Regions from separate parts of the Cohnella sp. LGH genome, predicted to be linked through region 2. Evidence: riboswitches for the same ligand, from Rfam matches in the RefSeq annotation. Region 2 holds a riboswitch; the other holds the start of a gene.
The links. Region 2 has a riboswitch for cyclic di-GMP ahead of J4772_RS10460 (transglutaminase-like domain-containing protein). Riboswitches for the same ligand answer to the same signal wherever they lie in the genome.
Positions count from the first base shown of each region.

Region 1: another riboswitch for cyclic di-GMP. It lies ahead of J4772_RS00635 (fibronectin type III domain-containing protein); the one in region 2 lies ahead of J4772_RS10460 (transglutaminase-like domain-containing protein).

Region 1 is NZ_CP072117.1:146,814-150,549, reverse strand. Features, by position in the region: gene J4772_RS00635 (fibronectin type III domain-containing protein) at 1-2,151, opposite strand, end outside; cyclic di-GMP riboswitch class I at 2,580-2,679, opposite strand; gene J4772_RS00630 (hypothetical protein) at 3,363-3,736, opposite strand, start outside.
Region 2 is NZ_CP072117.1:2,565,059-2,568,794, reverse strand. Features, by position in the region: gene J4772_RS10470 (polysaccharide deacetylase family protein) at 1-101, opposite strand, end outside; gene J4772_RS10465 (class D sortase) at 341-1,033, shown strand; gene J4772_RS10460 (transglutaminase-like domain-containing protein) at 1,094-1,909, opposite strand; cyclic di-GMP riboswitch class I at 1,923-2,008, opposite strand; cyclic di-GMP riboswitch class I at 2,043-2,130, opposite strand; gene J4772_RS10455 (SpaA isopeptide-forming pilin-related protein) at 2,261-3,736, opposite strand, start outside.

The DNA.
Region 1 (3,736 bases), 2.4 Mb from region 2:
ATGAATCGTGTTCGGTTGCAAATCGGCATGCAAATAGTGCGTAACCGCAAGGCCTCCTACAATCGTGCCGTCAACCTCTATGTCGTAGCTATCCGCCCCGGAAACCGCATCCCAACTCACAGCGATGGAAGTATCCGTCGCTACGGTATACAATGCGCCTGTCGCCCCGGGCAGAGTTGACTTGGCCACGATGACGCTCCACTTTCCGAAACCGCTAGAGTTGCGAGCACGAATTCTAAATGTTCTCTGAAGATTCGGATTAAGATCAAGCTCGGTGTAAGTCGTGCTGTTCCTGTTATCGATTACTGTATTGTAAGTTTCAATGTCATATCCTTCGGCGCCTTTTACTTCATCCCACGTTAGCGTTACGGAGTTGCTTGTTGATTCTAGACGAATATTTACAGGAATACCCGGCAACGTCCAAATCTCTTGTATCGGCGACCATCCGCCTTTAATACCGTTATTTACGGCCCTTACCCTATACCTATGCAGCGTTCCCGTTTCTAGTGGAGCATGGGCAAAAACGGATTGATTGCCTAATGAATAAACGGCCCCGTCCGCCTCAATCTCATATCCATTCGCATTAAAGGATGTCGTCCATTCGAGATTTACGGTGTTCTCCGTTGCGACCGTCGTAAGAACGGGCACCTCGAACGGCGATAATTGACTCTGCGGAACAATTTCCTTCGCTCCGGATTCGCTTGCCCAATTTAATAAGATGCGAGGCTGCTGCCCTCCGCGGTTGGCATATTCAATTTGGATGCCATACTCTACCCCGGCCTCGAGCGCCACCGAGCCGGAATACTTGCCGTTCTCCGTTGCCTCCCACTTATCAATGAGAAGCGTATCGTTCACCCACAATTTCACCCCGCCTCTTACGTCTGTTTCGAACTCATAAATCTCGGAGAAATACGGTGTTATCGTTCCTGTCCATCTTACCGACATGTTTCCGTCGTTAAGCCCCGGCTTGGTTATCGGTAATATATTGTTCAGGTTTATATTCTCATCGACGACACCAGTGAGATCCCCGGTCAAATTCGGTTCGGAATAATACTCCGCATTTAGTCCGTAAATTCTGTAATTCAGTTTCGTTTGAGCATTCTCGCCCATTCCAGTAGAAATGACAGGTCTCTGATTGGAAGTAATGCTGCCCCCGATGGCGACAACTCCGCCGGTTTGTATGTTCAGACGGTTATTTACGTGAATATCATTTTGAATGAATAAATCCCCGGAGTTAACGTGGATATTCGTCGTTTGGTCATTAGCGATCAGTTTTCCGACAATCATTTCCTGCGCGATGTTCATGTCCACTCTGGTGTTAATGTGCAATTGGTCAGAAACAAATAGTCGGTCCGCTTGTACATTTAATTGTCCGTTGTTGTATATAAGGCTTCCCAACGTAAAGTCGCCCGCCACCTGCAAGGTTGAATTATTATTCAAACGGAGCGTTCCGCCGATCCACAAATCCCCTTTGCTTGCTGACGCTGATAATTGCGGGTGAATTACGTTCAGTGTCAGATTTTCATTTGAATTGAAATCCCCTTTGATGACCAACGTTCCGTAAACAGTCAGTGCAAAATGTCCAGTCGTATTGATTCCGTCCACAATTAAAAATACCGGTTTGGTTGGCGAACCAAACGTAGCGGAATCGCCTAAATTGAGATGTCCGGTCTTAATAACGGCTGTCTCATTAGGACTGTTGTTAATTGCCGCTCCTAATTGGCTTGCATTGCATCCTGTGCAAGGACTGGCCAGCAATTCCATCGCTTCAATGCGTTGCTTTATTGCAGACATTTCCGTGTTTAAATAGGTACCGATCGCTTGCCCTAGCCCCCCAACTTTTATAGAGGGAATGGCGTTATACTGACTATTCTGCTTGCCGGATATCAGAATCGTGTCCCCGGGTTGTTTATTCTGCACCGCCGGTAACCCGATATAAGGCATGGACATTTGACGGATCGCCGGGCCATTTTTCATAATCGTTAACGATTGGATAGAGGTAGATGGACTTGTTGCATCTCCTTTTAATGTGAGCCTACCGTCCTTGACTTGAACCCGTTTTTTCATCGTATCTCGATCGCCGGCCGCAATTTCAAATTGATCCCAGAACACGACATCCTCAACTTGAAGCGTATTAACACTGCCGTACACAGCATTGCCTACACTGATCTCAACCTCATAACCTCCGGATGGCAGCGCAATCTCCCATTGTCCTCCGGGCTGTATGACAATAGATGAGCTCGATACCGAAGAACCGTAAACAGCCTCATTGACTGAATAGGCGGTATGATCAAAGTTCCAACCATATGTAAGCCCATTTTTCTCTCCGTAAACTTCTCCATAATCCGGCGTATATGTTGGTGAACTAGTACCTTCGGCCCCTCCAAATTGAACGCGAATATCGGATGGTTTAACCAACGAAGCTTGAGCAGGATTGCTCTCCCATGTCGAAACGACTATTTGCGCAAGCAGGGTAACACATAAAACTCTTGCTACTAAAGATAATAAATGATTTTTCATGTCACACTCTCCCTTAAATAGATAAATCAGGGTTTTCAGAAAACAAAAAAAGCCAGCGAGCGGGCAACCCGGCGGCCATAGCAGTCGATGAATTCTACCGACACCTTAGGTCCGTGGCTTTGCGTCCCTGCCTTTCGAACAGGTTTGCCTTTATCAGTTCACATGGCTGTATCTCGTAGCGGTTTATTGTTCTTGAATAGGTAAAATTACCCTTTCGCCCTTCAGTTTACACCATTTTCCTTTTTTGTTCTACTATTTTCTTCAGAAACTGATACTTTCGATAGAGAAAAGGGGAGACTGTGGAATTAGGACTTTATAGAGTTAATTGCTCTATTCCGAGGACAGGAAAACAGCTGGTGTGGGGTGCGCAGTAAGGAATATAAATCAAGTACAGTTTCTGAATTCTAGAGCTCTGCGGGAACTTGTCTCTTAAAAGGAGAAAGAAGCTCTAAGAGCCCGCCTCCAAGCCCATTTGCTTGTGAACGGCGATAATGCAATTGAGCTGGTTACGTCTCTCTTGGAGCAGTGTATTTTGAGAGGTTCATTCTCCATTCATGATTCGGTACATCTTTATTCCTGTGAGGTAAGCGCCATTAACACGGCCTAATTGTCGGGCAATATAAGAAAACTGCTCGATTGTGTTTGCAAGTTCTCCCTCCCTCAACGTACTCCATCCAGATCCAAACGGTTCCATCCTGTTGATCTTCAACCAAATAGCTCTGTGCAGAGTAGATGGAAACCGGAAGTTCGCTCAAAACTCCTGACTCAAATACAGGCGCTTCACGTGGCCCATAGTTGTGCTGTTCCAAGTGATCTTTCTCGACTGTATCCGGTTCCCTAAGCTAAAGCCGCCGAGAAGCCCCCAAGAACACCTCTGACGTCAGAAACTTGCTCAAGGCCAATAGGAGAATAACCGAAGGAAGGCTTACGATAGCTCCCAGCTGCAGCATAATCTCGGGAGATTGCTGCAGGTCCATGCTTCTGCTTAACATAGCGACGCTGGCGATAGGAGAGTAAAGTTCGGGATTGCTTGTATAAACGAAAGACGGAATGTAGGAGTTCCATAAGCCGACAAAGTTCAGTACGCCAAGCCCCAACAGCGGTTTCCATACTTTAGGCACGAAAAGGGTGAAAAAGGCATGCATTTCCCCCCGTCCCTCCTGCTCGGCCTGCAGCTTTAAGGAAGCGTAATTTGCGTTAAAGACGCTCTTCAACA
Region 2 (3,736 bases):
TCGCCGCTGAATATTCCGCATCCCGTAACTATGGAAATTAGCAGTACGATAAACAAGCCCTTCGCAATCCAACGAACTCGACAAATTAATAATCCATTCATTAAGATCAAGCCTCTTTCTAATATCCGGTTTTCATCAATAGATCAAATTACCTATTTAATAGGAGAAAAGAACCAATCAACCAAACATTTATATTCTACCACGCCCTACTGAACAATTTCTAAACTTTTCTAAGTCAAATAGAAAAATCCGTTTTCTATTGTACAGTTTTTGTTCAGCCCGATAGTTTATTATTTCAGTTTGAACGTATCATGTATAGATAAAGGCAGATGGTAAATCTATGAAACGAACTGGAACAACCGTCACTAAAATCGCTTCCTACGCTTTGATTGCCGCAGGCCTAACATTGCTAGCTTTCCCATTTGCCCGAGAGTACCTCCAAGATAGAGAACAGAAACAAATTTTGCAAGAATTGGAGCAATCTTTGTCGTCCGGCGATCCCGCACGCTCCTACAATATTCAAGCAGAGTACAGCCGACTTTCTAACGTGCTTGACGCGGGGCTGGAACAAGCAGGAACGGAAATTGATTCGTCCGAGGTCCCTGAGGAATCTCAAGAGCCTATGGATGAGCGAACAATCGGGATTATCGAGATTGACAAAATCGATCTTAAGCTACCGATTTTAGAAGGAGCATCCGCGCAAAATATGAAGGTAGGTGCGGGCCATATGACGGAAACCGCACCGCTTGGCGAGGTCGGCAATGCCGCAGTCGCAGCCCACCGGGCCCGAACAAAAGGACGAATGTTCAATCGACTTGACGAAGTGGAAATCGGCGACCAAATCGACATCCGGACAAGAAACAGCAGCTTCGTCTACAAGGTGACCGACATTAAAGTCGTTCTTCCAAACGATCTGTCCGTACTGAAGAAAGACGAAGACAAAACGACTCTTACACTAATCACGTGTGATCCGCTAGTCAATCCAACGCATCGTCTCATCGTTCACGCAGAACGGGTTGAAGCTCAAAGTTAAACTCTCTATGCGAAAAAAGCGTCCGGAATCTATAACGATTCCGGACGCTTTTAAGTTCAATCAGTAATATTTGACTGCCGCGTAGTCGCTTGCTTTTTTGTTAAATGTGATCTTCTTGGCACCTTTGCTCAGCACTGCGTCAACAGTCGTGTCTACAACAACCCATTTGCCGTTCAAGTAAACCTCGTTCCAAGCGTGGTATTCATCAACCAAGTTCGTCTTGCCCATCGCCAGTTTGGTCGGAATGCCTACGCTGCGCAGCATAGCCGCGTAGAGAGTAGCGTAACCATAGCAGATGGCTTTGCCCGAGGTCAAAGTACCGTCAATGTCCGGAATGTAATCCGCAGCAACCTTACGAGCCAAATCTTTATCGTAGCTGACATTTTGAATGATATATTCGTAGATAGCCTTTGCTTTCTGTTCATCCGTAGCAGCTTTCTTCGTCAACTCCTTGACTTTGGCCAACGCCTTGTCGGCTTCCTTCCAAGCTACCGTCTGCGTCGAATTCAAGAATACATCAGGCTCATTCTTTACCGTTACATCGACCTTATCTGTAAGGCTCACGCGGTACTTTTTGTCGACAACATGCTCAAGCACCGTAATTTCATACTGCCCGTTGCCCAACTGCAGCGGCAGCCACACCGTCTGGTCGTTCGTTGTCGTGCTCAATGTATATGTATAGCTCGCGCTTCCCTTCGAAATCTTCGCCTTCATGTCGACTGATGTCTTGTTAGCCAGTCGGATGCCAATCGTGCCTCTCTCCAATTGGATCGTATCCAAAGTAACTTTATTTGCTTGCGTATCAGCGAAAGCGATTGCCGGGATCGTAGCGAAAAGAACGAAAGCGGCCAGTAACACTCTTGTAAATTTAATCATAATCCTGACTCCTTTCGATAGCTGGCTGCCATTCCTCATAGAAGAGAAGGCCCTCTAGCTTTGCGTCGCTGCCTTTCGACAGGTTTGCCTTTATCGTGAAGCTCGTCCGAAGAAAACAAAAAAAGCCGAGACTTTCGGTAGCTGGCTGTCATCCTTCCAACGGAAGGGAAGACCCTCTAGCTTTGCGTCGCTGCCTTTCGACAGGTTTGCCGTTATCGAGCTTGCTTTTATAGTAGAAGTATAGCAAATTTTCATAGATTATGCAAGGAAAAACCTACCGATTTCTCGGTAGGTTTGGAATATTCTATCTCTATTGTTTTTTATTATCTTTTTAGTCTCTCTATTCTCTTTTTATTGGTTTTTGGTACGGAAAATGCGATTGCGGTTGAGGAAAAGGATGCCTGCAGCGATTAGCGCAATGCCGGCAAGCTGCAAAGGAAGCGAGCTGTCTTCACCGGTTTTCGGCAATTGTTTCCCCGGAGTTTTTCCTCCCGCATCGATCCCGCCGAGTGGAATATCATCCACGTCGATCTCGACGAGAATTTCCTGTTCATTACCTTCCGGATCGGTCACGATGATGGTGAAGGAGTCTTTGCCTTTGTAGCCTTTGTCAGGCGTATACTTCCATTTACCATCCGGCGTGATCGTCACCGTGCCGTGCTTCGGTTCTTCTCCGACTTTGACCTTGCCCTTCTCAGGGACCTCGACTTCGCCTTTAACAGGCTTGTCTACAGTCGTTTCCTCTTTTACTTTGTCCCCTGGGTTCGTCGGCTTCGGAGTCTCTGTAGGCCCCGGAGTCGGAGTAGGCTCCGGTGTTTCTGTAGGCTGTGGAGTCTCCGTTGGTCCTGGCGTCTCTGTAGGTTTCGGCTCCTCCGTCGGCTTAGGCGTTTCCGTTGGGCCTGGGATCCAGCCTCCTCCTCCCGAGCTTGGAATTCTCTCGTTTGTTTTTTCTACGAGTACGGCTTCTGTCTGGACAAGAGTAATCTCAAACTCTACTGGCGTATTATTCAATTTGTATCCTGAAGGAGCTTTAACTTCAATAAGTTGATAATTGTTTGCAGGAAGATCCGTCAGCAGCAGTTGACCGTTCGAATCGGTCGTCAGCTTGGAGACGTCGATTCCAGCGACCGTTTGGAAGATCGGGTTGCCTTCCAGATCAACCATGTTTGTCTGTTCTCTCAATTCAAAAATAGCGCCTGGAAGAACCTGACTCTTGCCCTGATTATACTTCGTCAGTTGAACGGAGCGTTCGTTCTTCTTGTTCTCAATCGTGATCATTGTTGTTGGCTCTGTAATCACAATCGCTCTCTCGGCTTGTTCGATTACAAACCCGTCTGCTTTCGTCTCGACGAGCTTATAGTTTCCGTACGCTAAGCCGTTGAACTCGATTACGCCATTGACGTCCGTTTCAGTTGTAGTTACCAAGTGTCCGTCGGCATCATACAGTTGGAATTCAATGCCCTGCAGTTCCTTCGATGTTTTGGCATCTACCTTTGTAACGACAAGCTTACCGCCTGTACCTTTTGTATTTTTCGCCTCAAGTTCGACAATAGCAGTCTGATTAGCCACGATCTTAAGTGGTATTGGTATCGAGATCAGCTCGTAGAACAACGGCGCTTTAACTTCAACTAATGTATAATCGCCGGGTTCCAGATTTCCGGCAGCGATTTGCCCGTTATTATCCGTTGTCAGCAGTTCACCAACTTGAACGCCATTCGAATCCAGCAACTTAAACTCGGCGTCTTTTAATTTAATCGAGTTGTCCACGGAATCGACCTTGATCAGTTGGAAGCCTTGACGAATTTTCTCGTTCACAATTTCGATTGG